4 regions of the Chryseobacterium sp. UNC8MFCol genome follow, and region 2 is predicted to be linked to each of the others. Evidence: riboswitches for the same ligand, from Rfam matches in the RefSeq annotation. Region 2 holds a riboswitch; each other region holds the start of a gene.
The links. A riboswitch is a leader RNA that binds a small molecule or an ion and turns the genes downstream of it on or off. The one in region 2 is predicted to bind cobalamin.
Positions count from the first base shown of each region.

Region 1: another riboswitch for cobalamin. It lies ahead of prpB (methylisocitrate lyase); the one in region 2 lies ahead of metE (5-methyltetrahydropteroyltriglutamate--homocysteine S-methyltransferase).
Region 3: another riboswitch for cobalamin. It lies ahead of M030_RS0100710 (TonB-dependent receptor plug domain-containing protein); the one in region 2 lies ahead of metE (5-methyltetrahydropteroyltriglutamate--homocysteine S-methyltransferase).
Region 4: another riboswitch for cobalamin. It lies ahead of M030_RS0116540 (TonB-dependent receptor plug domain-containing protein); the one in region 2 lies ahead of metE (5-methyltetrahydropteroyltriglutamate--homocysteine S-methyltransferase).

Region 1 is NZ_AXUZ01000004.1:180,765-188,615, forward strand. It holds gene M030_RS0103990 (acyl-CoA dehydrogenase family protein) at 1-103, opposite strand, end outside; gene M030_RS0103995 (CoA-acylating methylmalonate-semialdehyde dehydrogenase) at 192-1,688, opposite strand; gene M030_RS0104000 (bifunctional 2-methylcitrate dehydratase/aconitate hydratase) at 1,810-3,261, opposite strand; gene prpC (2-methylcitrate synthase) at 3,341-4,495, opposite strand; gene prpB (methylisocitrate lyase) at 4,482-5,390, opposite strand; cobalamin riboswitch at 5,777-5,969, opposite strand; gene M030_RS23700 (transporter suffix domain-containing protein) at 6,424-6,687, shown strand; gene M030_RS0104020 (hypothetical protein) at 6,760-7,242, opposite strand; gene aroQ (gamma subclass chorismate mutase AroQ) at 7,408-7,851, shown strand, end outside.
Region 2 is NZ_AXUZ01000004.1:493,145-500,995, reverse strand. It holds gene M030_RS0105570 (efflux RND transporter permease subunit) at 1-778, shown strand, start outside; gene M030_RS0105565 (KTSC domain-containing protein) at 1,231-1,677, opposite strand; gene M030_RS0105560 (hypothetical protein) at 1,755-2,534, opposite strand; gene M030_RS0105555 (hypothetical protein) at 2,561-2,890, opposite strand; gene M030_RS23775 (serine hydrolase domain-containing protein) at 2,926-3,996, opposite strand; gene metE (5-methyltetrahydropteroyltriglutamate--homocysteine S-methyltransferase) at 4,131-6,440, opposite strand; cobalamin riboswitch at 6,622-6,807, opposite strand; gene M030_RS0105535 (Lrp/AsnC family transcriptional regulator) at 6,962-7,423, shown strand; gene M030_RS0105530 (hypothetical protein) at 7,490-7,851, opposite strand, start outside.
Region 3 is NZ_AXUZ01000003.1:137,062-144,912, reverse strand. It holds gene M030_RS0100725 (TonB-dependent receptor plug domain-containing protein) at 1-1,644, shown strand, start outside; gene M030_RS0100720 (MbnP family protein) at 1,702-2,568, shown strand; gene M030_RS0100715 (cytochrome-c peroxidase) at 2,596-3,615, shown strand; cobalamin riboswitch at 3,781-3,966, shown strand; gene M030_RS0100710 (TonB-dependent receptor plug domain-containing protein) at 4,075-6,129, shown strand; gene M030_RS0100705 (YncE family protein) at 6,126-7,262, shown strand; gene M030_RS0100700 (hypothetical protein) at 7,277-7,851, shown strand, end outside.
Region 4 is NZ_KI535290.1:478,868-486,718, forward strand. It holds gene M030_RS0116505 (DinB family protein) at 1-41, shown strand, start outside; gene M030_RS0116515 (L-threonylcarbamoyladenylate synthase) at 288-836, shown strand; gene M030_RS0116520 (nuclear transport factor 2 family protein) at 945-1,289, shown strand; gene M030_RS0116525 (CCA tRNA nucleotidyltransferase) at 1,327-2,745, shown strand; gene M030_RS0116535 (DUF5074 domain-containing protein) at 2,906-3,988, opposite strand; gene M030_RS0116540 (TonB-dependent receptor plug domain-containing protein) at 4,005-5,843, opposite strand; cobalamin riboswitch at 5,873-6,051, opposite strand; gene pafA (alkaline phosphatase PafA) at 6,161-7,807, opposite strand.

The sequences.
Region 1 (7,851 bases), 310 kb from region 2:
TCTTCGCATCCCATTCAGAGGCAAATGGAAAGAGTTCTTTTTCGGCAAATCTTCTGGCTGCATCCTGGAATGCCCGCTGGTCTTCATTTAGGTTAAATTCCATCTTTAGGTTTATTGAAATTAAAATATTAGCATTAAAATCCGGCTACGAGCGTTGAAAAACGTGACTATTATTCATTTTAAATTTTCAACTACTTAAGGTTGATTGTCATATTGACATTACCTCCCGGTACGTCTTCTTCAAACCATCGTGCCGTAATGGTCTTGGTTTCTGTATAAAAACGGACTCCCTGCTTCCCGTAGGAATGCAAATCGCCAAAGAATGATTTTCGCCATCCTGTAAATGAGAAAAACGGAAGCGGAACGGGAATAGGAAGGTTCACCCCTATTTGCCCTACTTCAATTTCGTGCTGGAATTTTCTGGCTGCGGCTCCCGAATTGGTAAATATGGAAGTCCCATTGCCGTAGGGATTCGCATTGATGATCCGAATAGCTTCATCTAAAGTTTCTGCTTTTAAAAGCAACAATGCCGGTCCAAAGATTTCTTCTTGATAAATATCCATTTCTGCAGAAACATTATTAAACAAGGTTGGACCTACAAAATATCCGTTTTCATAGCCTTCAACATGGCAGTCGCTTCCGTCTAACAGGACTTCAGCACCCTGATCGTAGGCCGATTTTATTAATCTTAAAACTTTTTCTTTAGATTGTTTATTGATTAAAGGACCGTATGCTGCAGATTCATCCGACCATACGCCAGGTTTGATCGTGCTTAACGCTTTTTTGATATCATCAGCCCACTGCTGTGCCTCACCTACCAAAACAGCAACGCTGATCGCCATACAACGCTGGCCGGCTGCTCCACAAGAAGCTCCCACCAGATTATTGATCACCTGGGTTTTATTGGCATCAGGCATTACCACCATATGATTTTTAGCCCCTCCAAAAGCCTGAACTCTCTTCAGATTGGCAGTTCCCGTACGATAAACATGTTCTGCCACCGGAACGGATCCTACAAAGGAAATTGCTTTGATTTCAGGATGGTTGAGGATATGATTGACCTGGTCTTTCGAACCATGAACAATATTCAAAACGCCCTTTGGAAAACCTGCCTGTAAAAACAGCTCGGCCATTTTCATGGAAGTCATGGGAGTCTGCTCAGAAGGTTTTAAAATAAAGGTATTTCCACAGGCAACAGCCATCGGGAACATCCATAACGGAATCATAGCCGGAAAATTAAATGGGGTAATTCCTGCACAAACACCCAATGGCTGGATGTAACTGTAGGTATCCACTCCCCTTGCTACATTTTCTACGGTTTCTCCCATCATCAGGCTTGGAATATTGCAGGCATGTTCCACTACTTCAATTCCTCTCCAAACATCTCCCATAGCATCGGCAAAGGTTTTTCCATTTTCCTGGGACAGAATTTCAGCAATCTCTTTTTGATGTTCTTTCAAGAGTTGCTGATATTTAAGAAATAATCTGGCTCTTTCCGGTGTGGCTACTTCTTTCCAGGTTTTAAAAGCTTCACGGGCCGCTTCAATAGCTTCGTCTATCTCCTCTGTGTGGGTTAAAGGAACCTCTGCAAGAATCTCCTGTGTAGCAGGATTTTCTACCGGAAGATATTCAGTTGCTTTACTGTCCTGAAAATTTCCGTCAATTAATATTTTTATTTTTTGCGACATAGTTTTTTGAATTGAATGTGGAGAGTCGAAAGTTGAAAATGATAGTAAAATACTATGTTTTTTGTACAGTTCCATATAGATTCATCATTTTCAACCTTCAATTTTCAACTCTCCATTAGTATTAAATTACCAGCAGGTCAACAAATTCATTGACATCAAGGCTGATGAGTTTGTCATATTCCAAAGAATTTTCCAATACCAGTTTCTGTTGCTTTTCCGGGAAAATACGGGCAAGATTGACTTTATATTTTTTGATCAGTTCGGGAATTCCCTCTTCTCTTCTCCGTTTGTGACCGATAGGATATTCTACCACAATTTCATTCAACACCGTTCCGTCATGAAGTTCTACGGTTACCGCATTAGCGATGGAACGTTTTTCAGGATCGTGATAATCTGTGGTAAACTGAGTGTCTTCCACACATTCTATTTTATCACGAAGAAGATCAATTCTAGGATCCGAAGCAATATTATCTTCATAATCTGCTGCCGTCAGTCTTCCGTGAATCATAGGCACTGCTACCATATACTGAATACAGTGGTCACGGTCTGCAGGGTTATTTAAAGGTCCTTTTTTATCGATAATTCTGATAGCCGCTTCGTGAGTACGGATCGTTACTTTTTTAATATCATCTGTTGTTTTTCCAAGGTCTTTTAATTGCTGATGTAATGTCATGGCTGCTTCTACGGCAGTTTGTGAATGAAATTCGGCAGGGAAAGAGATTTTAAATAATACATTTTCCATGACGTAAGAACCGTATTCTCTCTGGAATTTAAATTCATTTCCTTTGAATGAAACATCATAGAATCCCCATGTTTTAGCAGTTAGAACGGAAGGATAACCCATTTCTCCGGTTTTGGCGATGAGTGCCAGACGTACGGCTCTTGAAGTCGCATCACCTGCAGCCCATGATTTACGGGAACCGGTGTTCGGGGCATGACGGTATGTTCTTAATGACTGTCCGTCTACAAAAGCCAATGAAACAGCATTAATCAATTCATCGCGGGTTAGGCCGATCAATTTTCCCACTACTGCTGTAGAAGCCAGTTTTACCAATAACACGTGATCAAGACCTACTTTATTGAAAGAGTTTTCCAGCGCCATCACGCCCTGGATCTCATGCGCCATAATCATTGCTTCCAACACCTGCTTCATTTTTAAAGGGGTCTTTCCTTCCGCAATCTGCGTTCTGGATAACCAGTCTGCTGTGGCCAGGATACCTCCAAGATTATCGGAAGGATGCCCCCATTCAGCAGCCAGCCATGTATCATTAAAATCCAGCCAACGGACAATAGCACCGATATTGAAAGCTGCCTGTACGGGATCTAACTGAAACTGAGTACCGGGAACCTTTGCCCCATGAGGAACCACGGTTCCTTTTACGATAGGTCCTAAAAGTTTGGTGCAGGCTGGATAAGTGAGTGCTTCCAACCCACACCCCAGGGTATCTAAAAGACAGTAATGAGCCGTTTTCCAGGCCAAGTCGTTTTTGATTTCATAGTTTAGTACATAATCCGCAATATCTGCCAATACTTTATCCGGTTGCGGTCTTTCATTTGAAATGTGTGAACTCATTGTATAGTTTTAATTTTATAGGAAAATGGAAGGTTTAAAGTGGTCAACTTTAATGTGCTTCTCATTCTTTATTTTTTAATTATTTTCTGTTGCTGATCGGGACAAATTCTTTGTTTTCAGGGCCTGTATAGTTGGCACTCGGGCGGATTATTTTTCCATCCTGTCTTTGCTCGATAATATGGGCACTCCATCCGGTTACTCTTGAAATAACAAATAATGGAGTGAACATCAGGGTTGGCACTCCCATTAAATGATAAGAAACAGCAGAGAACCAATCCAGGTTCGGGAACATTTTCTTTTCGTCCCACATAATGGTTTCCAGTCTTTCGGCAATATTGAACAGCAGCATATCTCCGGCTTCATCGGAAAGTTCCTGTGCAACCTTTTTAATGACAACGTTTCTAGGGTCTGATATGGTGTAAACCGGATGTCCGAATCCAATGATCACTTCTTTATTGGCAATACGTTTACGGATGTCTTCTTCCGCTTCATCCGGAGAATTGTAACGGCTTTGAATCTCAAAAGCAACCTCATTGGCTCCTCCGTGTTTTGGTCCCCTTAAAGCACCGATAGCTCCTGTGATAGCAGAATAAATATCAGAACCTGTTCCGGCAATAACGCGGCTGGTAAAAGTAGAAGCATTAAATTCATGCTCTGCATACAGGTTTAAGGAAATCTGCATAGCCTTGGCCCACGAATCAGAAGGTTTCTTTCCGTGGAGTAAGTGAAGGAAGTGCCCTCCGATCGTATCGTCATCGGTTTCCACATCAATTTCTTTTCCATTGTGGGTGTAATGATACCAGTATAATAATCCTGAACCGAAAGAAGCGAGTAATTTATCCGCAATATCCCTTGCTCCGGCAATATTGTGGTCATCTTTTTCCGGCTGGATGCTTCCGATCGCAGATACCATAGAACGCATAACGTCCATAGGATGGGCAGCAGCAGGGATACTTTTTAAAATATTTCGTACAGAATGGGGTAAACCTCTTAATGATTTTAGCTTGGCCTTGTAATTTTTCAGCTGGGCTTCTGTGGGCAACTGACCATAGATTAAAAGGTAAGCGACTTCTTCAAACTGTGTTTTTTCTGCAAGGTCCAATATATCATAGCCTCTGTAGTGCAGATCATTGCCGCTTTTTCCGACACTGCAAAGTGCTGTATTACCGGCAGCTACCCCCGAAAGTGCTACGCTTTTTTTTGGTTTAAACGTAGGTTCATTACTTGTTGACATCATTATTCTTTTTAAAAAGGTTATCTAATTTTTGTTCATAATCATGGTATCCGATGCTTGTGTAGAGTTCTTCTCTGGTTTGCATGGTATTGAGTACATGAGCTTGTGTACCGTCTTTGCGGATGTGCTCAAAAACATTTTGAGCCGCTTTATTAGCCGCCCTGAAAGCTGATAGGGGATAAAGAATAAGCTCTACTCCAGCTTTTTTAAGCTCGTCGACCGTATACATCCGGATCATCCCAAATTCTGTAATGTTTGCCAATACAGGAATTCCGGTAGCATCTACAAATTTCTGATACAAACTGATATCAGTAACGGCTTCTGCAAAAATGAAATCTGCACCGGCATCTTTGTAAGCAATGGCTCTTTCAATTGTTTTATCCAAGCCTTCAACTGCAAAGGCATCTGTTCGGGCCCCTATGACAAACTGATCGTTTGTTCGGGCATCGACAGCGGCTTTTAACCTGTCTGACATTTCATCCTTACTTACAATTTCCTTTCCGGGACGATGTCCGCAGCGTTTAGCTCCCACCTGATCTTCAATGTGAAGCGCTGCAGCACCGGCCTTAATAAGAGACTTGACTGTTCTGGCAACATTAAATGCTGAAGGTCCAAAGCCCGTATCTACATCAACCATCAGCGGCAAATCACAAACATTGGTAATGCGCTGAATATCTGTCAATACATCTTCTAGGGTGGTGATCCCCAGATCGGGAATTCCCAAAGAACCGGCAGCAACTCCTCCTCCCGAAAGATAAATGGCATTGAAACCTGCCTGCTGTGCCAATAATGCATGATTGGCATTGATGGTACCTACAATCTGGAGAGGATTTTCTTTTTGCATCGCCTCCCGAAACCGCAGTCCGGGCGACTCTAAGCGTTCATTTTTAGTCATTGTTAATATTTATCATTTAGTTAAATAGGTATTTGTAATGAGGGTTGAGCTATAGCTGCCTGTCGGAAATCCGATGCGTGGAATCAGTTAAAATGCTATGTATAAAACATTTTCCGATCTCTACCTGTTGTTTCAGGTTGAGATAGACGGGATTGTGAATGGGCATATTTGTCAACTTTTTAAGGGTTAAACCATATAAAGTTCCTGTCAGGCTTCACAATACTTTAGGGGAAATAAAAATTAAGGAAAGGAAAATATGTTTATAGGCTAATAGCAGATGTATTGCATCATTCATCTATCTCAACAATAGGATGAGCACATAAAAGTATAATCACACTGTTATCTATATCATATCATACCTGACTATAAGCTTCAGACCGCGAAAGCATCGTCAATTCAAAACAGGCAGGTCTCCTGACTTGTAACAGTTTTTATCTTCCTTCCCATTTACAGAGCAAACAGTGGACATGATGTGATAAAAACCTTGGTGTGTTACTTACAGTTGCGCGACAGTTCGTGATTTGCACACGATTCCCTTTTAATACACAGCTAAGTGTAACCAGTTTTGGTTGATAAAGAAGGTGTTAAGAACTCCTTGGTGGTAAATATAGACATTTTATTGAAACAGCCGCATCTGGAATTGTTTTTTATTTTAAAAAAGCTTTAAACCATTGAAAATATGGGTGATATTTTCAATTAAAGCTTTTATTTTGAAAGGAAATAATAGTTGATTTTAACAATATTTGTAATTTTTTTAACACCAAAAATTATGCTTTGAATAGAAAGCGATTCACTCCTTTTTATTTTACTGATGAAAATCATGTTATCTATTTGTTAAGTTTTGAGACTTATCACAGACTTTATGATGAATGATCTGAAAGGCGGATTTTTCTGTTCTGACTGGCAGCTCATTTAAATATTTTGCTTCAAATCCTTAAAATGACACTTCATGATCCTTAAAATACACTTGATTCACAAAACTGATCGCCTTGATCATTAAAATTTCTTGCTTTGTCCTGAAAAAACCGACAAAATGCCGAAAGAAAAGTTCAGCCTTAAAAACAAACCAGAATATATTTTCCTGGTTCTGGGAACGTTATGCCTGGCAGCAGTTCCTGCTCTTTTTCTTTTGGATTTTCCCAATAAAGCTGCAACAATTCTGATAGTAATGATCTGTGGGGAAATTTTATTTCTGATTACTATTGCCCTTTCCGGAAAAGGTTATACTGATAAAATAAAGGAATCTTTTACCGGTTTTTTTAGAGTAAGACAAAAGTTAAGAAACAAGAAAAACTGAAAATTATAAGAAACAGATGTCTATGCGGGAAAAAAAAAGACAGAAACAACAGTGTTTCTGTCTTGTAAGTCGTTATAAAGAAGAAATGTATACTTCTATTTTTGTTCCATCGTAATTAAAAGTTCCATCTTCATTCTTTTTGCCTAATTCCCACTTGAAATCTACAGGTCTATCCCATCCTGCTCCTAGTTTTCCTCCATTCACGGAGCGGGCGTAATCTATGTTTTCGGTCGTAATTGCAGAATGAAAGAAAGTTTTGTCTATCAGCCTATAGAATCCAAGGGCTTTTCCTTTAGGGATTACGGAATAGCCGTCCCACTTTTCTCCTCCCATGTAGTCGAACTTTCTCAGCCATGCCTGACCTGTAAGTTCTGATAAATCATTGGGACTGATGCTGGCGCCTCTCATATAAAGTGTATACGCTACTACATCATGACAAACTCCGGTGTTGTATTTGCTGATATTCTCAAAGCCTGCAAGAAGTGCATTGGCAACAGTGGCTCTTTCCGAAGGGCCTAATTGAGCTTTCGTAGCTCCTTCTGGTGTTAATGACATATTAATAAAATTTTGTTTTTGGTCTTGTAAAGATAAGTTTTTAAAATTAAAGCGAAAATCATATTAATTTTCTGCATCTGCTGTATTCTCCTATGACGTGGACAACGAAGCGTCAGGGTTTCGATACAATTCAATTAAATTGTTTATTTTTAAAATAAAAAACAGATGATGAAAGTAGTGTTTAAGTTTCTATTAATTATCTTCTGCTTGGGAAGTACTGTATCATGCCTGACCCATTATGATGAGAAGAACAATGCCAAACTATTGCTGAAACTGATTGATAAAAGACTGAAGGTCTCACCTTTGGTTGCGAAAAGCAAATGGAATACAAAAGCTCCTATTGATGATCCCGTGCGAGAAAAAGTTATTCTGGACAGTGTGAAAATTAAAGCCCAGAAAATGGGAATTGATGAAAACCTGGCGGTTCAGTTTTTTCAGGCACAGTTTGAAGCCGGTAAAATAGTACAAAGGCAATTGCATAGCCGGTGGCAAATTCAAAATCAGGCATCTTTCAATCCAGTTCCGAATCTTGCTACAGAAGTTCGTCCTGTCTTGGATCGTCTTACTCCTCTGTTGTTACTGGAACTGAAAAAAAATAACCCTCATACT
Region 2 (7,851 bases):
AGGACCGAGTTTGCTTGAACGTAGAGATAAATCTCCTTCCGTAAAAGTAAGAGCTAAAGCCGTAGGTAGACCTGTAGGAGATGTTGCCAACGAATGGGCAGACAAATTTATGAAAGGTAAAAAACCTATCGGCGTAGATTACATCTGGAGTGGTGATATGGAAAACCAGCAGGAAGGTTTCGGTACTTTAGGGATTGCATTAATGGCGGCTATCGTATTGGTTTACCTGGTAATGGTGTCACTGTATGACAGTTTTGTATATCCGTTTGTGGTATTATTCTCTATTCCGCTGGCAATGATCGGAGTAATGGTAATCCTTGCCCTGACAGCGAATTCATTGAACATCTTTACCATGCTGGGGATGATCATGTTGATCGGTCTTGTAGCGAAGAACGCAATTATGATCGTTGACTTTACCAATGCAAGAAAAGCAGCAGGTGCAACCACTCATGATGCATTGATCCAGGCCAACCACGCCCGTCTTCGTCCGATCCTGATGACAACGATTGCGATGATCTTCGGTATGTTGCCGATCGCATTGGCAACCGGAGCAGGAGCGGAGATGAATAAAGGTCTTGCATGGGTAGTTATCGGTGGTCTGACATCGTCTTTATTCCTGACCTTGATTATTGTACCGGTAGTATACTCCCTGTTTGACTCTATTTTAAGAAGAATGGGTAAAGACAATAAAGTAGACTATGAAGCTGAAATGAAAGCCGATTACGTACATAGAGAATTAAATGAAGACGGATTTACTCCTAAACATTTAGACAAATAAAATCAAACCTTATTAATTAACCGAAAGCGCCTCAGATTTTCTGAGGCGCTTTTTAGTATGTGTTGTAGAATAAAAAAGACAAAAGATAACCTGTAAGTATTGGCTGAAAAGATATGAGTTGTGAATTTGTAATATTTTATGAAGACAAATCACAAAAAAACTCACAACGTTTTATAATGCAATATCATATCAATAGGAGCGGGTTTTAGACCGCTTAATAAAATAGCATGGATATTGGCTTTAGCCTAAACATACTATTGTGTCATTTTTTAATGAAAAAAGCTTTCGGAACAAACCAAAAACTCCAAGAAAATTTGAGAAATTTTTGCTAGCCGCTAATACTCGGATACTAATAAATTCCCGTACTAATGTCTAATTTTATTCTTGTGTTGCAAAAAAAAAGACTTCCGGAATCAGCCGAAAGTCTTTGTATATTTTTATATGAAAAAAAATTAATCTGCCATTGCCTCTCCGGACTTTCTGTAGATGAAGTTTCCATAGATATGTCTTCTTGCAAAACGGCTTGGTGAGTCAGCGTTTACCATTTTAATGTAGGTATTTCTCGGAACTCCCATGTATTCATACATATTTCCGTTCAGATGCTGAACCGTCAAAATCGATTTTTCAAGGTAAAAATCCTGAATATTAGATTTTGTAATCGTTTCAGTATATTCTTCTTTATACTTTTCCTGGGTCTCAGGATTAATGCTTACCAAAAAATGATAGGCTTCAATCACAGACTTGCTTTTTTCTTCAGCTTCCTGCTTTCCTGTTTCGTCATTGATAAATTTATCAGGATGTGTATCTTTCATCACATTTCTGTAAATCGTTTTTAATTCTTTTAAAGTAACGTTTTTATCTACTCCAAGAAGTGTTCTGTGCTCGCCAATTTTTTTCATAGGGGTCTATCCTTATTTTCGGGGTGCAAAATTAAGGTTTTTAATTGAGAATATATAAGTTTTTGATTATTAATTTATTATTCTTTTTCGTAGATGATAGCAATAAATTTAGCAGGAACCCAATCCCCTTTTTTACTGTTCTTATCTTTTAAGTCTTTGAATAAAGTATAAGGGCCATTGATTGTCATTGTATATTGATCACGATTTTGTAAATTGAAAGTATTTGCAGCATAAGAAATACTGAACTCTTTTCCTTTAACAATTTTTTCAATTTGTGGTCTTAAATAACCATCGATAGCCTTAGGATGAAGAAAGGTATCATTTTTTGGAAATTGTAATTCAAAAGATCCTTCATAAAGAAAAGTGGGTTTGTTTACGTATAAAGTTTTTTCTTGTTTTAAAATTTTTGAATTGAATTTATTGAATTCCTGTTCACTTTTAAATTCCTTTTCATACCATTTATAGGTTAAAGGATATTTCTTAGCCAATTTTTCTAAAATTGAAACATCAAACTTATAGCTTTTACCATTAATATGAGCGTTGTGAAGAGCCGGACTGATGGAAACCTGATGAAATTGTTTATTCGCTTTTGTCAAGATAATGTTGAAGTTGTTGTGCTCCCATTCGTTTTCGGAACTGGCACCATATTCAACAGATTCGAATAGGGAATCCACGACTTTTTTATCTGTAATAAAAAAATTAAACTTTTCGTAAGTTTTATTTTTATCCCATTTAACATACATTCCAATTATTTTTACGGAGTCTGTTGTCGTTATCTTATCAGATTTTAAAAGCTTGTTTTGGCTATAAATATTTTGAGTTAATGCTAGAATAATAACCAGAATAGTTTTCTTCATTTGTTGTTTTATTTAAGTTTTTAAGGTTAGTGATTTCCGTGAAAATAATCATAAGCAAATCCTTCTAAATCTCCACTTTCAGCGATTAGATTATTTTCTTCGTCAAATATTTTAAAACTCTCTTGTGAATTTCCAATACTTGCAGAACCGTCCAAACCTAGTAAGATAGTATAAAAAGTATCTGTTACAAGATCAGAAATTATTGCTTTTAATTGTTCGGTTTGTATTTTATTTAATTTTAATTCTTCAATTTTTTTTGAAATAAGAGTTCTATGGTCTGACTTAGTTTCAAAAGTTGAATCGACAATGTTTTGTTTTTCTAAATAGAAATTTTTTACAAACTCTTCAGCTGTCATAATTCTTAATATTAATTATTTATTCGATTGGCTAATTACTTCATTTCAATATCAACAATTCTTTTTCCCTCCTCACCAAGATAATCAATGATCAGTTTTTCATAGGCTTTAGCTCCTTCGTCAGTATTGGTAAGAATCACCAGTCCTTGTTTTGTTTTAGGAATAATAACAAACAACGTGCGTACCCCATCATCTGAGCCTCCGTGAGATAAGGCGATGTTTCCATTTCCAAGGTTGTAGATCTCAAAACCTAATCCAAAATATTTTCCTTTTTCTGATGCGACCTGACCGGTTTGCATTTCTGCAAAGATCTTTTTTGAAAGACCTTCACCATTCATTACACTGATGAGAAAATGACCGTAATCTGACACAGTTGTCATCAGGTCATCCGCACCGCTGGCGGTTTCTCTTTTTACCGGATCATAGGGTTTTCCATCTTTATCATAGCCGGTAGCGATACGGGAAGGGTCGGTATTGGGTCCCCAGATATAAGAAGTATCTTTCATTTTCAAAGGTTTGAAAATAAGTTCTTCTCCGAGTTGGCTGAGTGGCTGGTGGAACTTATTTTCCAATGCTCTTTTCAGGTATTCAAAACCTTCTCCCGAATACTGATATTTTGTCCCCGGATCAAACTGAAACCCTAATTTTCCGTTGGGATTCAAAATGCGCCAGTTCGGGAAACCTGTCTGATGGCTTAACACAATTCTGGTCGTCAGTTTTTTATTCCTTGGATCCTCAGCAATATCCGGATCCGTCCAATAATGATAAAGAGGCTCATCGATATCCCATTGTCCCTGGCTGGCCAGTTTTAGAGCAACCATTGCTGTAACCGGTTTTGTTAATGAAGCAACATTGAAACGCGTATTATCAGGTGAGGGTATTCCTTTTTGGTAATCTCCGTATACTTTTGCTTTTTCGAGCTTTCCATTCCTGATGACTCCGAGTCCAAGGGTAGGAATTTTACTTTCTTTTAACCATTGTTCAAGCTTATAATACTGTTCTGATGAAGATGCCGGTTTCGTGATCTCTTTCTCTGTTTTGCCAGTTTGAGCCCATAAGCTCGAAAAGCTAAACAGAAGACTAATGCTGAGGATAATAGATTTCATTGGATGGGTTATTTGCAACACAAATGTACATCAAATTTTTGCAGATCAACCTGAAATAGCGGCAAATAGTATCCAATAAAAAAGCAGGAGAGAACTCCTGCTTCAAGAAATATATAATTAAAAACTAAGTGAATTTATGCGAAGGCAAGGCTGGCTTCCTTTGAAGCTTCCACCATTGCTTTTAATGCTTTCTCCGTTTCATCCCAGTGACGGGTTTTCAATCCGCAGTCAGGGTTTACCCAAAGTTGCTGAGCAGGAATTACAGCCTGTGCTTTTTTCAGCAACTCAACCATTTCTTCTTTGGATGGTACCCTTGGAGAGTGGATGTCATAAACACCCGGACCGATTTCATTCGGATATTTAAAGTCTGCGAAAGCATTTAATAATTCCATCTGGCTTCTGGAACATTCAATCGTGATCACATCGGCATCCATATCAGCAATATTCTTGATAATATCGTTGAATTCGGAATAACACATGTGGGTGTGGATTTGTGTAGAATCCTCAACACCACTCGCCGAAATTCTGAAAGCTTCTACCGCCCACTGTAAATAGTTTTGCCATTCTGATTTTCTTAAAGGAAGACCTTCTCTGATCGCCGGTTCATCGATTTGTATAATTCTGATACCTGCCTTTTCAAGATCTGTAACCTCATCACGAATTGCCAAGGCAATCTGTTTGCAGGTTAAGGAACGAGGCTGGTCATCCCGTACAAAAGACCACTGAAGAATCGTTACAGGTCCTGTCAGCATTCCTTTTATCCATTTATTGGTCAGTGATTGGGCATATTGTGACCAATAAACCGTCATCGGATGAGGGCGGTGAACATCCCCATAGATCACCGGAGGTTTTACACAACGGCTTCCGTAGCTTTGTACCCAGCCATTTTGAGTGAAGGCAAACCCGGCCAGTTGTTCTCCGAAATATTCCACCATATCATTGCGTTCAAATTCTCCGTGTACCAATACATCAATCCCGATTTCTTCCTGCCATTGGATGGTTCTTTCAGTTTCTTTCTTCAATAAATGATCATAGTGTTCTGCAGTAAGTTCCCCTTTTTTGAATCTAGCTCTCCAGCTTCTTACTTCTTTCGTTTGTGGAAATGATCCGATCGTGGTGGTTGGAAATAATGGAAGCTGTAATACTTTTTGCTGAACCTCTTTTCTGATATTGAAAGGATTTTTTCTCTGCGCATCTTTTTCTGTCGTTACTTCGACACGGTTTTTTACCTCCTGACTATGTATTAATGTTGAGGTTTTACGGTTTTCCAGGGCTTTTTTATTTTCAGCCAATAGCTGTAAAGTAGGATAATCCGGATTTTCAGAGGCTAATTTTTTTAATACAACAATCTCATGGACTTTCTGTTTCGCAAAAGCCAGCCACTGCTTGATTTCGGGAGATAAAATATCCTCATTTTTTTCTGAATCAAGATCAAAAGGCGAGTGAAGTAATGAACACGACGGAGCAATAAACACTCTTTCAGACCCGATCCTGTTGATGACTTTTCTGATATATTGTAATGATTTTTCGAAGTCATTTTTCCAGATATTCCTTCCGTCTACGATTCCTAAAGAAAGACTTAAAGTATCAGGAATTGTCGATAATACCTCATCCAATTGTTCAGGATCCCGCACCAGGTCAATATGCAAAACATCGATGGGAAGAGAAACGGCTAGAGAAAGATTATCATTTAATCCTTCAAAGTAAGTCGCGACAATCAATTTCAACTTTGGAAATTGTTTTCTGATTGTGCTGTATACTAACTCAAAGGCTTCTTTTGCCTTTTCGTTAAGATCTAAGGCAAGGAACGGTTCGTCAAACTGGATATATTCTGCTCCCTGGTTTTCCAGTTCTTTAATGATTTCAAGATAAACAGGAAGAAGATTTTGAACCAGGTCTAATTTATCAAAGCCTTTTTCTTTTTCTTTCCCCAGAAGAAGGTAGGTAATAAGACCGATAATAACAGGTTTGGCATTGATCCCTGTTTGTCTCGCATTCATAAAATCGATAATGATTTTGTTTGAAAACAACCGGAATTGCTGATCTTTCTGGAATTCAGGAACGATATAATGATAGTTGGTGTCAAACCATTTGGTCATTTCCATAGCAGTAATATCCAGGCCATCTTTCTGATGTCCTCTTGCCATCGCAAAATACAGATCAAGCTCTGAATATTTACGATCGGTGGCAATGTCCTGATAGCGCTCCGGAATGGCACCCACTGCTAAAGTCATGTCCAATACATGATCATAATATGAAAAATCATTGCACGGAATAAGATCAATACCTGCTTCCTGTTGTAATTTCCAGTTTTGTTCACTGATGGTTTTCCCTGCTTCTTCTAATTCATTAATAGAAATTTTCCCTGCCCAATACTGTTCGCAGGCCTTTTTTAGCTCTCTGTTGCTACCAATACGCGGATAGCCAAGAATGTGTGTTTGCATTTTCTTTTCAACTTTTAAATTAAACTCTGGTTTTTAAAAGCTCTTTTGAATGCTTCACAATACTTTCGAAAGCGATAAGAATCTTTGTGGGAGAGGTACAATAAGGACGTAATTTTCCTGTTAACGGTGAAATACGTTCAATGTATCATCTGTATGACCCAAAAGCTTCAGACCGCGAAAGCATTGTCAATTCAGAACAGGCAGGTCTCCTGGCTTGTAACAGTTTTTATCATCCTTCCCGCTATTGGCAGTGGATATTCTGGGATAAAAACCTTTGGATGTTACTTACAGTTGCGCGACAGCTCGTGATTTTCACACGATTCCCTATTAATTTACATTAGGTAAAACCTCTTCCGGTTGATGAAGTATTTTAAAGAACAAAATATGGCGTAAAGATAGATAATTAAGATGTTTGGTTGGTATTGTTTTAAAATTTAAGGATAAAATTTTGTTTTTGATTATTTTAAAAGGTAAATATTCTTTATTTTTGAAAATATCAATTGTAAAAAGAATAATATCCTGTGGAAAGACTTGATGAAAAGGATCTTCAACTGCTAAGAATCCTGCAAAAGAATGCAAAACTGACCGTAAAGGAGCTTGCTAAAGAAATAAACCTGTCACCTTCTCCCGTTTTTGAAAGGGTAAAAAGGCTGGAACAGGAAGGATATATCAAACATTATGCAGCTGTTTTAGAAGCTGAAAAACTGAATCGTGGATTTACCGTGTTTTGCCAGGTTAAATTGAAAATTCATGACCGGTCTGTAGGACATCAGTTTGTGAAGGATATTGTGGAGATTGAAGAAGTGGCAGAATGTTATAATATTTCCGGTGATTTTGATTTTTTGCTTAAAGTTCAGGTACGGGATATGAAGCACTATCAGGATTTTGTTTTCAATAAACTGGGATCAGTAGATTCTATCGGCAGTACACACAGTACTTTTGTAATGGCTGAGGTCAAGAACACACATGGCGTGACGATATAAAATAAACTAAAAAAAACAGTACCCTACTTAGGTACTGTCAATATTTTTTTACTTCTTGCGACAAGCTTACGGCTCATCACAGGTTCTTTTCAGCTTTGTAAATATTTTATCAAAGTCTTTATACATATTGGTTTCAGCATCGCGTTTCTGTCTGAAGCTGCTGTTGGCGCAGTTGTGGAAGCTCAATCCAATCATATCGATCAGGGCATAATCTTCCTTCTGAGGATCGTTTAATTTTGTATTGAATCTTGCCATAACACCTTTAGGGTCGGCATTGCTTTTACTTTTCAGTTCAATATAATTTTTCCATGCTTCAAACATTTTTTCCCTGTCGGGAGATGATATCGCATCAATATGCTCTCTGCAGGTAGAGTAGAATTTGCTGTCTTTTAATGTGGTAGGGTCGGAGTAAGCAAGAATTTCTTCTT
Region 3 (7,851 bases), on a different contig from region 2:
CTTTCTTCTATTGATATAAAATCAGGACAGCAAGGAAGCATGCATGGAGCAACTATTGCCGGAAGTATTGACCTGAAAAGGAAAAGCACTCCTTTCGGTCTTGAAAAAAAATGGGGTGGTGCCTACCAGACAGGTTTTGAGTTTAACAATAAACAGGCTTTTAATCTGGGATCTGTATCCTATTCAGGGAATAGATTTGTGATTGATGGAAGCATTTCTTACCGGAAAGCAGGGAATTATGATAATGGAAATGGTGATGAAGTAAAACATTCTCAATTTACCAAATTCAACACCGGATTAGGAGTTGCCTATAAAACAGGTCCTTTATCTTCCCTACGCGTTGATGCTATTTTTGATATGGCAAAAAATGTAGGATTTCCTGCATTGCCCATGGATTTATGGCTTTCCCGTGCTATGATTACCTCAGCTTCTTATAAACAATTGTATAAAGAAAGCCTGATCAAATCGTGGGATACTAAAATCTATTTCAACACCATAGAACATTATATGGACGATAGCAACCGACCGGAAAATCTTGTTCATATGGATATGCCAGGCTGGAGCACGACGTACGGGCTCGTTTCTACGGTGAATGTAAAGAAGGAAAGATATGCCTCCGAACTTCAGCTTAATGCGTATCATAATGTTTCGATTGCCGAAATGAGGATGTATCCGCAGGACCGGAGCAGGAGAACAATGTTTGCTTACTCCTGGCCCTGGGTGACGACACGGTTTATAGGGCTTTCCATGAATAATGTATGGGATATTTCTGAGAATAGCCGACTCAATTTTGGCGGATCGCTGGGCCTGAATTATAATCAATCGAAGTATGCGGAATTCAACTGGATTTTTCATCCGGGAGCACCACAGCAGAAAACGAGGATTCTGCCTGCTTTACATGCTGGATATCAGCTCAATGTAGATCAGTTTAATTTCTCTGTAGGAACGGGATATGGTCATAGAGCTCCTTCAGTTTCGGAGGGATACGGATATTATATCTACAACAGTTTTGACCGTTATGATTATATCGGAAATCCTGACTTAAAAAATGAAGTTTCCTATGAAAGCAATGCCAGTGCAGGTTTTAAAACTGATAAACTGAGTATTGAAGCGAAGGTGAACTATTTTTATATTCAGAATTACATCATCGGAAGGATTTTAAGTTTGGGAAGTCCGATGAACTATCAGTCGGTGGGCGTGAAAGCCTACACTTCTCTGGATCATGCGACCCTCGTTAATTTGTCCCTGAATACTGCATATACTATTACCCCTGATTTACATTGGAAAGGAACATTAACGTATGCAAGAGGTAAGGATGATAAAGGGAAAAACCTGCCATTCATCCGCCCGCTGAGCTATCTGACCTCTCTCCATTTTATGCACCGTAATTTGGGATTTCAGACGTCTGTAAACGGAGATTTTCTCCAGATGAATTACAGCCCGGAATATGGAGAAGATGAGACCCCGGCGTTTACCGTATGGAATGTTTCGGTGGACTATACCTTCAGAATCAAACAATTTAAAACCGTTCTCCAGGTGGGAGCCGAAAATCTTTTAAACAAATATTACAGTACCTACGCAGATTGGGGAAATATTCCAAGGATGGGACGTAATGTTTTCACGGCTTTAAAATTCAGCTTTTAAGCAAAAACAGGGATACGGTCCTATTACTATAAAACAACAACATTAAAATTTACAACAATGCAACATTTAAAAAAATACCTTTTATTATCAGCTTTTACCTTAGGATTAACTTCTTGTCAGAACACCGATGATAATCCTGTCGCCAATAATGTCACCCTGGAATTCAATAATACATTCAAGAGCCAGACTATTGTGCTGGGAGATGCCACCTCAGGTAAAGCTACCGTAAACATTTCTGCGGAAGGACAGGTGCATCAGTTCTCGGAATTGAAATATGTCATCAGTAATATCCGTCTTATCAAAGCCAATGGTGATGAAATTCCCTATCACATTAATGATCTTGACCAGGGAGCTACCGTAGTAGATCAGTCTAAACCCGAAACACTTCGTTACCTGCTGAGTAATATTCCTGCGGGAGAATATAAAAAGATTAAGCTCGGTCTTGGGGTTAAAAAAGAAATAAATGTGCTGGACCAGGTGAAATTTCCCAAGTTCTATGCGATGGCCGGTTCCAATGATACTCAAATGATGTGGGAATGGGGAGCAGGATATCGTTTTACAAAAATTGAAGGATTTTATGGGACAGATCATAAACAATTGTCTATTCACACAGGAAGTACAATCAAAGGAACCCAAGGAAACTATACACAGGGAGTAGATGCCTACAGAGAAGTTATTCTGGATCTTCCCAAAGTAGCAGTTGTAGATGCTAAAGCTCCAAAAATCACTATTAAAGCAGATTTTGATAAATTATTAACCGGAAAAACCAACACCATTCTCTTAACCACTGGTACCGGAATGGACGGTAATGCGACTCCAAATATCCACACTGCCAATCAAATGGTGAAATTTGTTGATAATTTAGGAGGAAACGGTTCAAGTGACATTTCGGGAATGTTTTCCGTAACTACTGTTGAAAACTAGATTTTTCCTTTTTAACCTATGACAACAATGAAAAACGGACTTGGTTTTTTAGCGATACTTTTACTTGTAATATCATGTCATACTGATTACTATGAACCTGTTTCTTACAATAATCCTGAAGTATCACTTAAGATTCCTTTTGGTTTTCCTGAATTAAACAGTTCAGTGAATGCTAATAAGCCTACCATGTACGGAGTGGAACTGGGAGAAAAACTATTTCATGACAAAAGGCTGAGTGCAGACAATACCATTTCCTGTTCCAGTTGCCACATGCAGGCCAATGCCTTTGCAGATCACAATGCACAGGCCATCGGTATTCAGAACAGACTAGGGCTCAGAAATGCTCCTGCAGTTCAGAATATGATGTTTATGAAGTTTTATAATTGGGACGGTAATATACTGCAATTGGAGAAACAACCTCTGATTCCGATCATCACCCATGAAGAAATGGGTTCTTCTATTCTGGAAGTCATAGGGAAAATAAAAGAGGATCTGACGTACAAAGATTTATTTACAAAGACATTCGGGGATGGCGATATAACGCCTGAAAGAATTTATAAAAGTATTGCTCAATATGAGTACACCTTGATTTCTGCCAACAGTAAATACGATAAGGTTAAAAGGAATGTAGGTGAAAAATTTACAGCAGAAGAAGCACAGGGCTACCAGACGTTTCAACAAAAATGTGCAAGCTGTCACAGTACAGAATTATTTACTGATCAGAGTTTCAGAAACATCGGTTTTCCTGTGAATCCTGATACCAATGAAGCAGGCAGGGCAAGAGTTACAGGTATTGCAGCGGATTATATGAGTTTCAGAGTACCTTCTTTACGGAATATAGAATATACGGCTCCGTATGGAAGCTTTGGACAGTTTCCCACATTAATGGCTGTTCTCGATTATTTTGATAAAGGGGTTTTAAATACAGAAAATCTTGATCCTGTTTTTAAACAAAATGGAAATAGAATTCCATTAACTGAACAGGAGAAGAACAATCTTATTTTGTTTATGAAAACATTGAGCGACCGGGAATTTATACAGAAATAACAGTACCTGGCCCATCATTGACAGATTCCGGAAAACGATACAACCAGATCAAAAATTAATGTACAGACCATTCAGAAATCCCGCTACAATGTAGTGGGATTTTCTTTTGTTTATACATTGATAATCATTTTGTTCTGTATAACATTGTATCTGGTTAATAATTTTCTATCTTTGCCGGAATTTGGTGAGCCTTAATAAGCTCTTAAAAGGGAATCCGGTGAAAATCCGGAACAGACCCGCTGCTGTAAGCTCCGCATCAAAGTTTTTGAAGAATATATCCACTGTTTTTTAATGGGAAGGATTTCAAAAATGGAGTAAGTCAGAAGACCTGCCAAAATAATAAACGTTTGACGCTTTCGTGGAATAAAGCCTAGGACAATAATGATACTGTACAGTGATCGCTGTGCTTTGTCGTTGCTTTCTTACATCCATTAGCGTCATCATTATTCCAATGAGCTAATGGTAGCAAAACTGAATACATCTCAACTTCATAAAGTTGTTTTCACCGTATGTGTGTTAACTTCACAATTCCTGTTTTCCCAAACCGGCAAAAAAGACAGCATTAAAGGAAAAACCATTAAGGCGGTCAATATTTACAAAAAAAACTACAAAGAGATTCTTCCGGCACAAACCTTACAGGGAGAAGAACTGGAAAGACTTAACAGTCATTCTGTAGCTGATGCTTTACGGTATTTCTCAGGTGTCCAGATCAAAGATTATGGAGGAATGGGTGGTTTGAAAACCATTAATATCCGAAGTATGGGAAGCCAGCACGTCGGTGTTTTTTATGATGGGATTCAGTTGGGGAATGCCCAGAATGGGTTGGTGGATCTTGGAAGGTATTCTCTGGATGATCTGGAAGAAATTTCTTTATATAACGGGCAGAAAAGTGAAATCTTCCAGCCTGCAAAAGATTTCGGCTCATCGGGATCTATTTATTTGCAACCGAAGACTCCCGTATTTACGGGAAACAGGAAGACCAACCTCGTGATAAGGGCCAAAAGTGCTTCTATAGATTTATTTAATCCTTCCTTTCGTTTAGAGCAAAAGATTTCACGAAGAATTTCTGCCAGTTTTAGTGGTGAATTCATGCAGAGTGACGGTATTTACAAATATCATTATGGCCGGAAATATCCCAATGGACAGGTTGCTAATGATACTATTGCCAAAAGACAGGATTCTGATATCAAAGCCAAACGTTTTGAAACTTCTGTCAACGGAACTTTAAATAACGGAAGCTGGAATGTACGTGGTTACGGATATATTTCAAATCGCGGAATGCCCGCTTCTATTGTTAATAACAGGTTTGGAGCCAGAGGAGCCAGAATATCTGACGAAAATTATTTTGTACAGGCTCATGTAAGAAAAAAGGTATTCCCAAAGTTTGAAACACAGTTAAAAGCAAAATTTGCTTATGATTATACCCGCTTTCTGGATACCATAAAATCAGAATACCTTAAACCTTCGGATAATGTTTATATCCAGAGAGAAGTCTATGTTTCTTCCTCAAACCTTTACTCTATCAACTCCAATTGGGATGTCAGCCTGAGTGGCGATTTCCAGTATAACAATCTGGATGCTGAAGGTCTGAATGACTTTTCTTTCCCTACCCGCTACACCTCATTGGTTGCGTTAGCCACTACATTTCAGTGGAACAGGTTTAAATTTATGGGAAGCCTATTAGGTACATTTACTTTTGAAGAAGTAAAACGAAATAAAAGACCTGATGACAGAAGTGAATGGACACCTGCTGTTTTTATGAGCTACCAGCCGGCCGCTGTTCCGGAGCTTACCCTCAGAGCATTTTATAAAAGGATTTTCAGACTTCCCACATTTAATGATTTGTATTATACCAGTATCGGAAATACTTACCTTAAGCCGGAATTTACCAACCAGTATGATATTGGGTTTACGTACCAGAAAAAATATGATCATTCTTTCTTCAAAGCTTTCTATGCGAAAGTAGACGGATATTACAACAAAGTAGAAGATAAAATTATCGCAGCCCCCAATGGAAGTATGTTCCGTTGGTTGATGATGAACCTGGGACTCGTGGAGATTGTTGGGGCCGATGTCAACGTACAGGCAGAAATGATTCTGGGGAAGGTGAAGCTTAAACCATTGCTTGCCTACACCTATCAGAGGGCAAAGGATATTACCAATCCCGGAGATCAGTTGACCCCTGGAGATAGTTTCTATGGCGATCAGATTCCTTATACGCCATGGCACAGCGGATCTTTTACCATGATGGCAGATTATAAAAGCTGGAGTTTTAATTATAGTACAATCTATGTAGGTAAGAGATATGATGTGAATCAGGACAATATCCCTTACAATTATGTTCAGCCTTGGTATACCCATGATTTATCGGTTCAGAAGAAATTTAATTGGGCGGATCACCAGTTTAAAGTAAGCTTTGAGATGAATAATATATTCAACCAGTATTATGATGTAGTGATCAATTATCCGATGCCGGGAAGAAATTTTAAACTCATTCTAAATTTCACATTATGAAAAAACTAAATTCTCTTCTTCTTTTTCTTGTATTTGTATTGCTTGTCTCGTGCCGTACCGATGAAATAGTGATTCCTATGGAAGTTGTAGATGGGCTTGCTCCTCCTGAAAATACAGCGATCAAAGGGTTTTATGTTTTGAATGAGGGCAATATGGGAAGCAATAAATGTACCCTGGATTTTTTTGACTATACTAAAGGAACTTACTTTCGGAATATCTATGCGGAAATCAATCCGAATGTCGTAAAGGAATTAGGAGACGTAGGGAATGATATTAAAATTTATGGCAGTAAACTATACGTGGTAGTGAATGTTTCCAACAAAATTGAAGTGCTGGATGCTAAAACCGCCAGACGTATAAAATCTATCCAGCTGCAAAACTGCAGATATTTAACCTTTAAAGATGGAAAAGCCTACGCAAGCAGTTATGCCGGCCCGGTTGATATTAATCCCCTGGCTCCAAAAGGGAAAGTGGTGGAAATTGATACTGCCTCCCTTGCCGTGCAACGTGAAGTAACCGTAGGATATCAGCCTGAAGAGATGGAAATCGTAGGAAACAAACTATTCGTGGCCAACTCCGGTGGATATATGGTGCCCAATTACGATAAAACCGTTTCCGTGATCGATCTCAATACATTTACAGAAACAAAAAAGATAGATGTTGCGATCAATCTTCATCGCCTTAAAAAAGACAATTACGGCGATTTGTATGTGAGTTCACGAGGAGACTATTATAATGTTCCTTCCAATTTATATCTTATTGATGCTGCCACAGGGACAATCAAAAAGAATTTTCACATGGCAGTAAGTGAAATGACTATTGTTAATGATAAACTTTATTTCTATGGGAATGAATTCAATTACAATACCCACTCCTACAAAAAAACATTTGGAATAATCGACGTAAAAACTGAGCAGATCATATCCAACAAAATTATGGATAAGGAGTATGAAAACATTATTAAAACACCTTACGGAATTACAGTAAACCCAATCACAGAAGATATCTATATCACCGATGCCCGAAACTACGTATCGATGGGCTTTGTATACTGTTTTGATAAAAACGGACATTTAAAATGGAAAACAGAAGGCGGAAATATCCCTGCCCATTTCGCTTTTTTATATAAATAATGAAACTGACAGACATGAATAAAAAAACTATTAATTATGTAACATTCGGATTTCTATCCCTCCTTTTTGCAGGAATGATTGCCTCATGTAAACATGATGACGATGAGGTGATTACTCCCACAGATCCTGTCGTAGAACCCTTTAAAGGACTGGATTCCGTGTATACAATTGAACGTTTCAGAGTACTGACTATTCCTACTCAGCTTTCAGAAAAACTTACCTGGAGTATTAATGATTCTGTCATCTCCGAAAAATCAGAGCTGGAATTCATCAGCGCCGGTACTGCTACCTATCCTTTGACATTAAAGATTGGAAACAACGCAGATGCTAAAGTTTATCATTCAAAGATTAAAGTGACCAAAGAGACAGGAACCTTAAGCAGATACATCTCTAAGGTCTTTGATTTCCGCCCTGCTGTAGGACAGTTCATGAATGAAATCCCGGAATATGATCAGGGCAATACCGCATCAGATATGATCAAGAAAGCGAATGCTTCTCTTGTAGGCTCCAATTCTACCATGATCAGCCTTGGTGGTTTCGGAGGCTATGTGGTGTTTGGCTTTGATCATACCATTCCTAACCTTGAAGG
Region 4 (7,851 bases), on a different contig from region 2:
TTATTGAGGAAAGATATTTATCTAAATTGGGATGGATGTAAATATAAATTTATTAATGGGGCAAAGCCCATTTCTATTGACAATTTCCATATTTATCTTAATATAAAACAGACAAATCAAAATCAACAGGAACGGGCTTTTGCCCGTTTTCCAATAAATACATCTTCCATTGGCTTTAGCCAAAACTTAAAAAATAATTCAACATCCCGTTTCATTTACAGGTTAATTTTTTGTCTAAAAAACCTAGATTTTCTACCTTTATCGACTGATTTGAATTCAATACAATTATGGAACATATTATAGATGTTTTAAAATCCGGCGGAACTATTCTTTACCCTACCGATACGATTTGGGGAATCGGATGTGATGCCACCAATATAGAAGCTGTCAATAAAATTTTTGACATTAAAAAAAGGGAAAAGAATAAGTCTATGATTATTCTGGTAGAGTCTGAAAAAAGGCTTCAGGATTTGGTAGATGTTCCTGAAATGGCCTGGGAAATCATTGACCTGAGCGAAAAGCCGGTAACTATCGTATATGAAAACCCACGAGGTCTTCCTAAGGAATTGCTTGCTGAGGATGGCAGTATAGGAATCAGATTGGTAAAAAATGATTTTTGTAAAAAATTAATTACAAAACTGAATAAACCTTTGGTATCTACCTCAGCCAATTTCAGCGGTGATAAAAGTCCTTTGAAATTTTCGGATATTTCTCCGGAAATGATCAAGCTTGTCGATTATGCAGTGGAAGAAGACAGAGATAAAGTTTCAAAATATTCAGGATCTTCGGTGATTAAAATATGGGCTGATAACAGAATAAAAGTCCTCAGGGAGTAATAAATTTTGTCTTACCTGATTTATTTTTGGAGTCTTGCCTGTACATATCGGCAGGATTTCTTTTTTTAGTTTTATCTTTGCAAAACTTCACCTCATAAAATACATGCTATGAATCATCAAAAATTTGCTCAGATGTGGGTAGATACCTGGAATTCTCATGATTTGGACGATATTCTTTCTCATTATTCCGAAGAAATCGAAATCACAACCCCGATGATAGCAATGGCTACCGGTGGTAAAGAAAGTTCATTACACGGAAAAGAGGCTGTTCGTGAGTATTGGAGGAAGGCATTGGAAAAATTTCCTGATCTTCACTTTGAATTGATTCACTCAACTGCCGGAGTTGATTCAGTAGCATTATTTTATAAGTCTATTATGGATAAACATGCTGTTGAGGTCATGTTTTTTGATGAAGAGGGAAAAATTAGTAAAATGTATGCCCATTATGATTAGTGAGCAACATTGGTAGAAACTGACACTATTATAAACGATGAAAATTAATCTTGCTCAAAATAAAAATTTAAAACTTTTTAAAATCATTTCTGAAGCTGCAGAAAGAAATAATCAGTCTGTATATATTGTAGGCGGTTATGTGAGGGATCTTCTGATGAAGAGAAAGGCTTCTACTGATATAGATTTTGTGACGGAACAAAGTGGTATTGAGCTCGCTCAAAATGTAGCTAAGGATATTGATCCTAAACTGAAGGTATCTGTGTTCAAGACCTATGGAACGGCAATGATCAAATATAAAGATCTTGAGCTGGAATTCGTAGGGGCAAGGAAAGAAAGTTACACTGAAAACAGCAGAAAACCGGAAGTGGAAGGTGGAACGCTGGAAGACGACCAGAAAAGAAGAGACTTCACCATTAATGCAATGGCCATTTCTTTAAATAAGGATAATTTCGGTGAACTGATCGATCCGTTCAATGGTATTGAAGATCTCGAAAAAGAAATCTTAAGAACACCTTTAGAACCGGCCCAAACCTATTCTGACGATCCCTTGAGAATGATGAGAGCAGTACGTTTTGCATCTACACTGAACTTCACAATTGAAGAAAAGTCTTTAGAGGCAATCAAACAGGAAGCAGAAAGAATCAAGATTGTTTCTATGGAAAGAATCATGGTAGAATTCAATAAAATCATGCTTTCGGAAAAACCTTCTGTAGGATTAAAACTCATGGAACAAACAGGTCTTTTAAAGCTGATTATTCCTGAACTGATAGAGCTGAAAGGTGTGGAAGAAGTGGAAGGACAAACTCACAAAGATAACTTTTACCATACCCTGGAAGTTGTAGATAATATATCTGAAAATACAGATAATCTGTGGCTTCGCTGGTCTGCGTTACTGCATGACATCGGAAAAGCTCCTACCAAAAAGTTTGTTGAAGGGACAGGCTGGACATTCCACGGACATGAATTTTTAGGTTCAAAAATGACAAAAACACTTTTTCAGAGATTAAAATTACCGTTGGGAAGTGATATGAAATATGTGCAGAAAATGGTAAAGCTTTCATCCAGACCTATTGCTTTGATTACTGATGATGCTTCAGACTCTGCATTGAGAAGACTTTTGTTTGATGCCGGAGAAAATCTTGAAGACCTGTTTACACTCTGCAAGGCAGATATTACTACAAAAAATTCAAAAAAACAGGAGAAATTCAAAAGAAACTTTGAATATGTAGCAGTCAAGATTAAAGAAGTGGAAGAAAAGGATCAGGTGAGAAACTTCCAGCCCCCTATTACCGGTGAAGAAATTATGGAAATGTTTAAATTACAACCGGGTCGTGAGATTGGTATTCTTAAGGAAAAAGTAAAAGAAGCTATTCTGGAAGGCGAAATTCCTAATGAAAAAGAGGAGGCAACAAAATTTGTAATTGCTGAAGCTGAGAAACTGGGATTAACATTATAAGAAAATTGATATCAAAAAAGGCTGCGGCGGGACAAAGTCCCGCCGCAGCCTTTTTTGATCTGTATAAAACAAAGCCGGCCGGTTTCTTCGAAACCGGCCGGAAAAAAACACAAATGATGAAAAAATAAAAATTTATATAATATACGCCGAAGCGCAATTTTTAGTTTTTATAGAAACCGTTGGTACCAATTCCGGCTATAAAGTTTTTCAATAAATTACCCCCAGCGGTATCATATACATACACTTTACTGTCGCTTGTAAAGCTGGCATCTGAAGCATAAAGTTTACCATCAATTACATCAAATCCGTACACATTTCCAAATAATGATAAAAGAGGTACTGTCGGAACAACAGTTGAACCAATGTTCATTTTAAATACCTCTTTACTACTGGTAAAAAGATAAAATTTATCATCATCAGCTCTAAGCTTTTGCCCCTGAGGAATTCCTGTAATAGTTGTTGTTGTATAGGTTCCTGCTGACGAGTTGATCTTATAAATATAAGAATTTGTATTATCAGAAGCTAACACATATGCCGCACCTTTATAAGAAATAAGATCTCTGATAATCCCTACATTAGGAAGGACAATAGGCTGTTCTGCAGTATTGGTAGATGGTTTTACTACCGTTATGGTATATCCGGTTGCGAATGAAGTAGCAGGTGTTGTACTAAAATCATATCCTACACCGTCCGTTTGTACTATAATATTTCCTTCAGCTTCTACAATTTTTTCTGCATAGCGAGGAAAATTAATGCTGGATACATAAGCATTATCCGAAACATTATATACATTCACTTTTCTTACGTTAGGAACTGTAGTAAAATTATTGTTCGTAACATAATATTTACCTCCTGAAAAAGCAATATACCTTGCATTATCAAGATTAGCAGTAACTGTTGTTATTTTTTTAAAATTAGTTCGATTAACAATATCAATCTTATTAGGAATATTAGAAACCAAATAAGCACGATCTCCATTTAAACCTATACTTTGGAGCACTTTTCCGAGCTCTTCCTTATTGGTATTGGTATAGATATTATTATATCCGAAAGCTAATGTATTGCTTAAAAAAGAAACATCTGCTGTAGGCGTTGTGAAGCCTCCTTCATTAGCAATAAGAATGCCTTTTTCATAACTTGTAGGAAGATTGGTATCCGTTCCTAAATCAATATCGTTACTACAAGAAACACTAAAAAGTAGTGCTGATAATAACGCAAGAGGTAAAATTTTTCTGATATTCATATGCAATTAATTTATTTTAAAAGTTAATGTTTAAATTTATACTATAATTTCTTCCAGGCAATGGATAATACCGCATAGTATAATATGTTTTATTAAAAATATTATTTATTTTTAAACCTAAGTTATAATTTTTAAAAAATGTTGCTCTAAGTCCCGCATTCATTATAAAATACGATTCTAAAGCCTGATCTTTAATTTCATTGGAATCTGTATAAGTAAGTCCGTTAAACATTCCCTGTACATACACTTTTATAAAATCATACTGATAATCGATACCACCTACAAATTTATGTAGAGGTACGTACATCAGTTGTTTCTGAATTTCAAGATCAGTAGATTTTGTATAGGAATATCCCAGATTCGTTTTCAAAACGTGTTTTCCAAACTTTTTCTCATATTCAAACTGAGCTTCGACTCCATATGATTCTACTTTATTGGTATTTGAAGCTGCGTAGTACCCTGCAGAAGTAGGAAGCCATCTGATCATATCCCTGATATCCATATAATAAGGGGTAACAGATAGCGTAATCCCTTTGACCTTAAATTGATTTCTTAATTCCAGCTGGTAAGAAGTTTCAGGTTGTAAATCTTTATTCCCTCCCGGCTGCCAATATAAATCATTAAATGTTGGAGCTTTGAAATTCCTCGAAACACTTAATCCTACATGGTACCATGGTGTGGCATTCCATTTTCCTGAGAAAGAAAACAGAAGCGGTGAACTAATTTCCTCGACAAAATCTTTTCTTATTCCAGCTTCAAAGTGTACATCTTTCGCCGCAAAATAACGTATTAACCCAACTATATACCCTGCATTTCTACTTACATTCCCCAGCATTGAAGTTCCTTCTCCGCTTCCTTTATTCAACTGGTATTCTCCGATAATATTAAAGTTCCATTTTGAACTAAGAAAATAATTGAAATCGTTTTTCAGGATATAGTTTTTTCCTGCCCCTCCACTTGTTTCCGGGCCTTCAATATTAGCATAATATTGAAAATTTTCTTCCGTATATGCAGCCCTGAATGAATTGGTAAATCGTGTCGTGTTCCAATCCCAGGAAACTAAACTTCTCACATTTTGGGTTCCGTACTTGGTACCTTTTTCAGTATCAAAGAAAACCGGATAATGCTGCATGCCGTTAAAAAACTCCGTAATCCAGGATATCTGGTGATGAGGAGCTAATTTATAAGCAGCTGATATATTAAAATTGGTATTATAGTATTTTCCGTTGTTATTGGTATATTTCCTTCCGTCTTTTACATCTACCTGATAATCATTCTCACTTACAGAATGACTTCCGGAAGCCTGAAAGCTTAGTTTTTCATTGCTGTAAGAACCTTTAACCAGATTATTAAATGTATTAAAAGAAGCTCCTTCAGAAAATAAAGAACCGTGAAATCCTTTATTAAAATCTAGATTATTATTAAGGTGAATACTTCCGCCAATAGCACCGGAGCCATATATGACACTTCCTCCGCCAGCCTTTATTCCTATCTGATCATATCCCAATAAAGCGATATTATTAATGTCGCCCTGCCCTAAAAAAGCAGAATTAATATTAATCCCATTCCACACAAAAGCGGTCTGCTGCGCAGTCGTTCCTCTGAAAGAAGGTGAAGAAACAGCCCCACGGCCATTTTCTTTGATATAAACAGGAGACTGGAATCTCAACAGCTCTGAGAGATTGGTTGAATTTTTTTCAGCGTCTTCGGTATTGATAATCTTTACAGGATGAAAAAGCCTGACTTTATTGATCTGACTGTCGAAGACATAAATTGTATCAATAGCTTTCTCTTGTGCAAAAAGAAAACAACCATAAGACGAAAAAAGCAGTACTAAAGATCTTTTTATACTCATACTCTTTTACTTTTCCTCCGAAAGCAATATGTTTGGATTATAAAACTGGCAGGTCTCCTGACTTTCGCTTTCTGTACCTTCCCGTTTTTACACAGTGGCTATTTACAGAAATTTTTATTGCGATTTACAGTTGCGGGGACAGTCCGGGAGTTACACCCGATTCCCTTTTCATTCCAATATGCTGGAAACCAAATTTTTTGCAAAGATAGCTTTTTAAATGTATTGGGCCAAAGGAAGAATTCCTGAATAATTACCCCTGAAAAAAGGCTGCCTTCACATAATGAAGGCAGCCTTTATAAAATAAACATCTTATTAATTTATTTACCGATAACCTCTGTAATCGGGTTTCCGACATTCCCACTTGGAAACTGGATCTTTAACAGAGAAGAAACAGTAGGGGCAATATCTGTCATATGATAAGCCTTGTTACTTTCTCCGTGTTGTACTCCCCATCCCATAAAGATCAAAGGAATATGAGAGTCGTAAGAGTTCCATACACTGTGTGTCGTTCCTGTTTTTGAATATGGAGGCAGCATAGAGTCGTGTGAAATCAATTGAATATCACCACTCCTTTGTCTGTTGATTCCATTGATAATCCTTTGTTTGATTGGCTCCGGAATACTTGATTCCTGCACTTTATCTACAGAAACAGCGTATAAAACGGTAGGATCTTTTTCCAATTCTTTTACGGCAAAGTTTCTTACGTCATCCAATTCAAGTTTATTGTCTGCCAATACTTTTCTGTCAAAATAGATCTGATAGTTATCGATAGCATTGATCAGTTTATCAGCTCCGAATTTATCTTTTAACTTTTGGTTAATATTTTTTTCAGCTCCTTCTCCAAAGAAACCGGTCGGGATTTTATGCTCTTTAAGGAAACCTACAGAATGTGCTCCTCCGTGGTCGGCAGAAAGGAAAACAGTATACTCCCCTTTTCCAACTTTTGAATCCAGATATTTGAAGAATTCTGCCAGATCCTGATCAAGTCTGATATAAACGTCCTCTACTTCAATAGAATTCGGACCGAATTTATGTCCGGCATAATCTGTAGAAGCTAAGTTAATTGCTAAAAAGTCAGTAATGTTGTCACCTCCCAATTTTTCACCTTCTACTGACGCTTCAGCCAATTTCAGGGTCAATGTATTTCCAAATGGTGTATAACGGATGTTGTCTTTTTTGGTCTGATAATCCTGCGGCAAATTGCTGTAAGGGAAAGTTGGTGTTTTGGCACTTCCTAACAATCCTTCCCAAGGAGAATTATCGGGAGCACTTTCTGTATATTGATTAATTGGAAGCAAGGTATTCCATCCGTTTGCCACTAATTTTTCAGGTAAATTCTGTGAGTTGAATGATTTTACCCATTGAGGCAGATCATTCATATACCACGTACTGGTAATAAAGTTTCCGGTACTGTCATCAAACCAGAAGGCGCCGTTGGGCGTGTGTCCTGCTGGAAGGATAGAAGCACGGTCTTTTAAAGAAACTCCGATTACTTTTCCCTGGAAATTGGTTGCCAGCCTCAATTCATCAGTTACAGTGGTAGACCAAAGATTTTTTGGAGAGTGGCTTCCTGTTTTGGTATTGGTTGTTCCTACAGGCTGAACGGCTTCATCTGCTGTACAATATACTCCTTTACCTGTTTCTTTATCTGTCCAGTCATTTCCTGCAATTCCATGGATCGCAGGTACTGATCCCGTATAAATACATGTATGTCCCAAAGCTGTAATCGTAGGAACATAAGGAATGTGCACGTTATTCAGAGAATATCCGGTATTCAGTAGTCTTTTAAAACCGTCATTTCCATATTTACCATAAAAACGGTATAAATAGTCCCAACGCATCTGATCTACTACCAGACCTACGACCAGTTTTGGCCTTTCCAATTGAGTGTTTTTGTTCTTCTGTGCATTGATTGTAACTACGGACAAGAAAGTAGCTGCCGCAATTGAAATGTTCCTAAGCATCCAAGTAAAATTTTTATTGGTCACAAATTTAAGGGTTTTGAAAG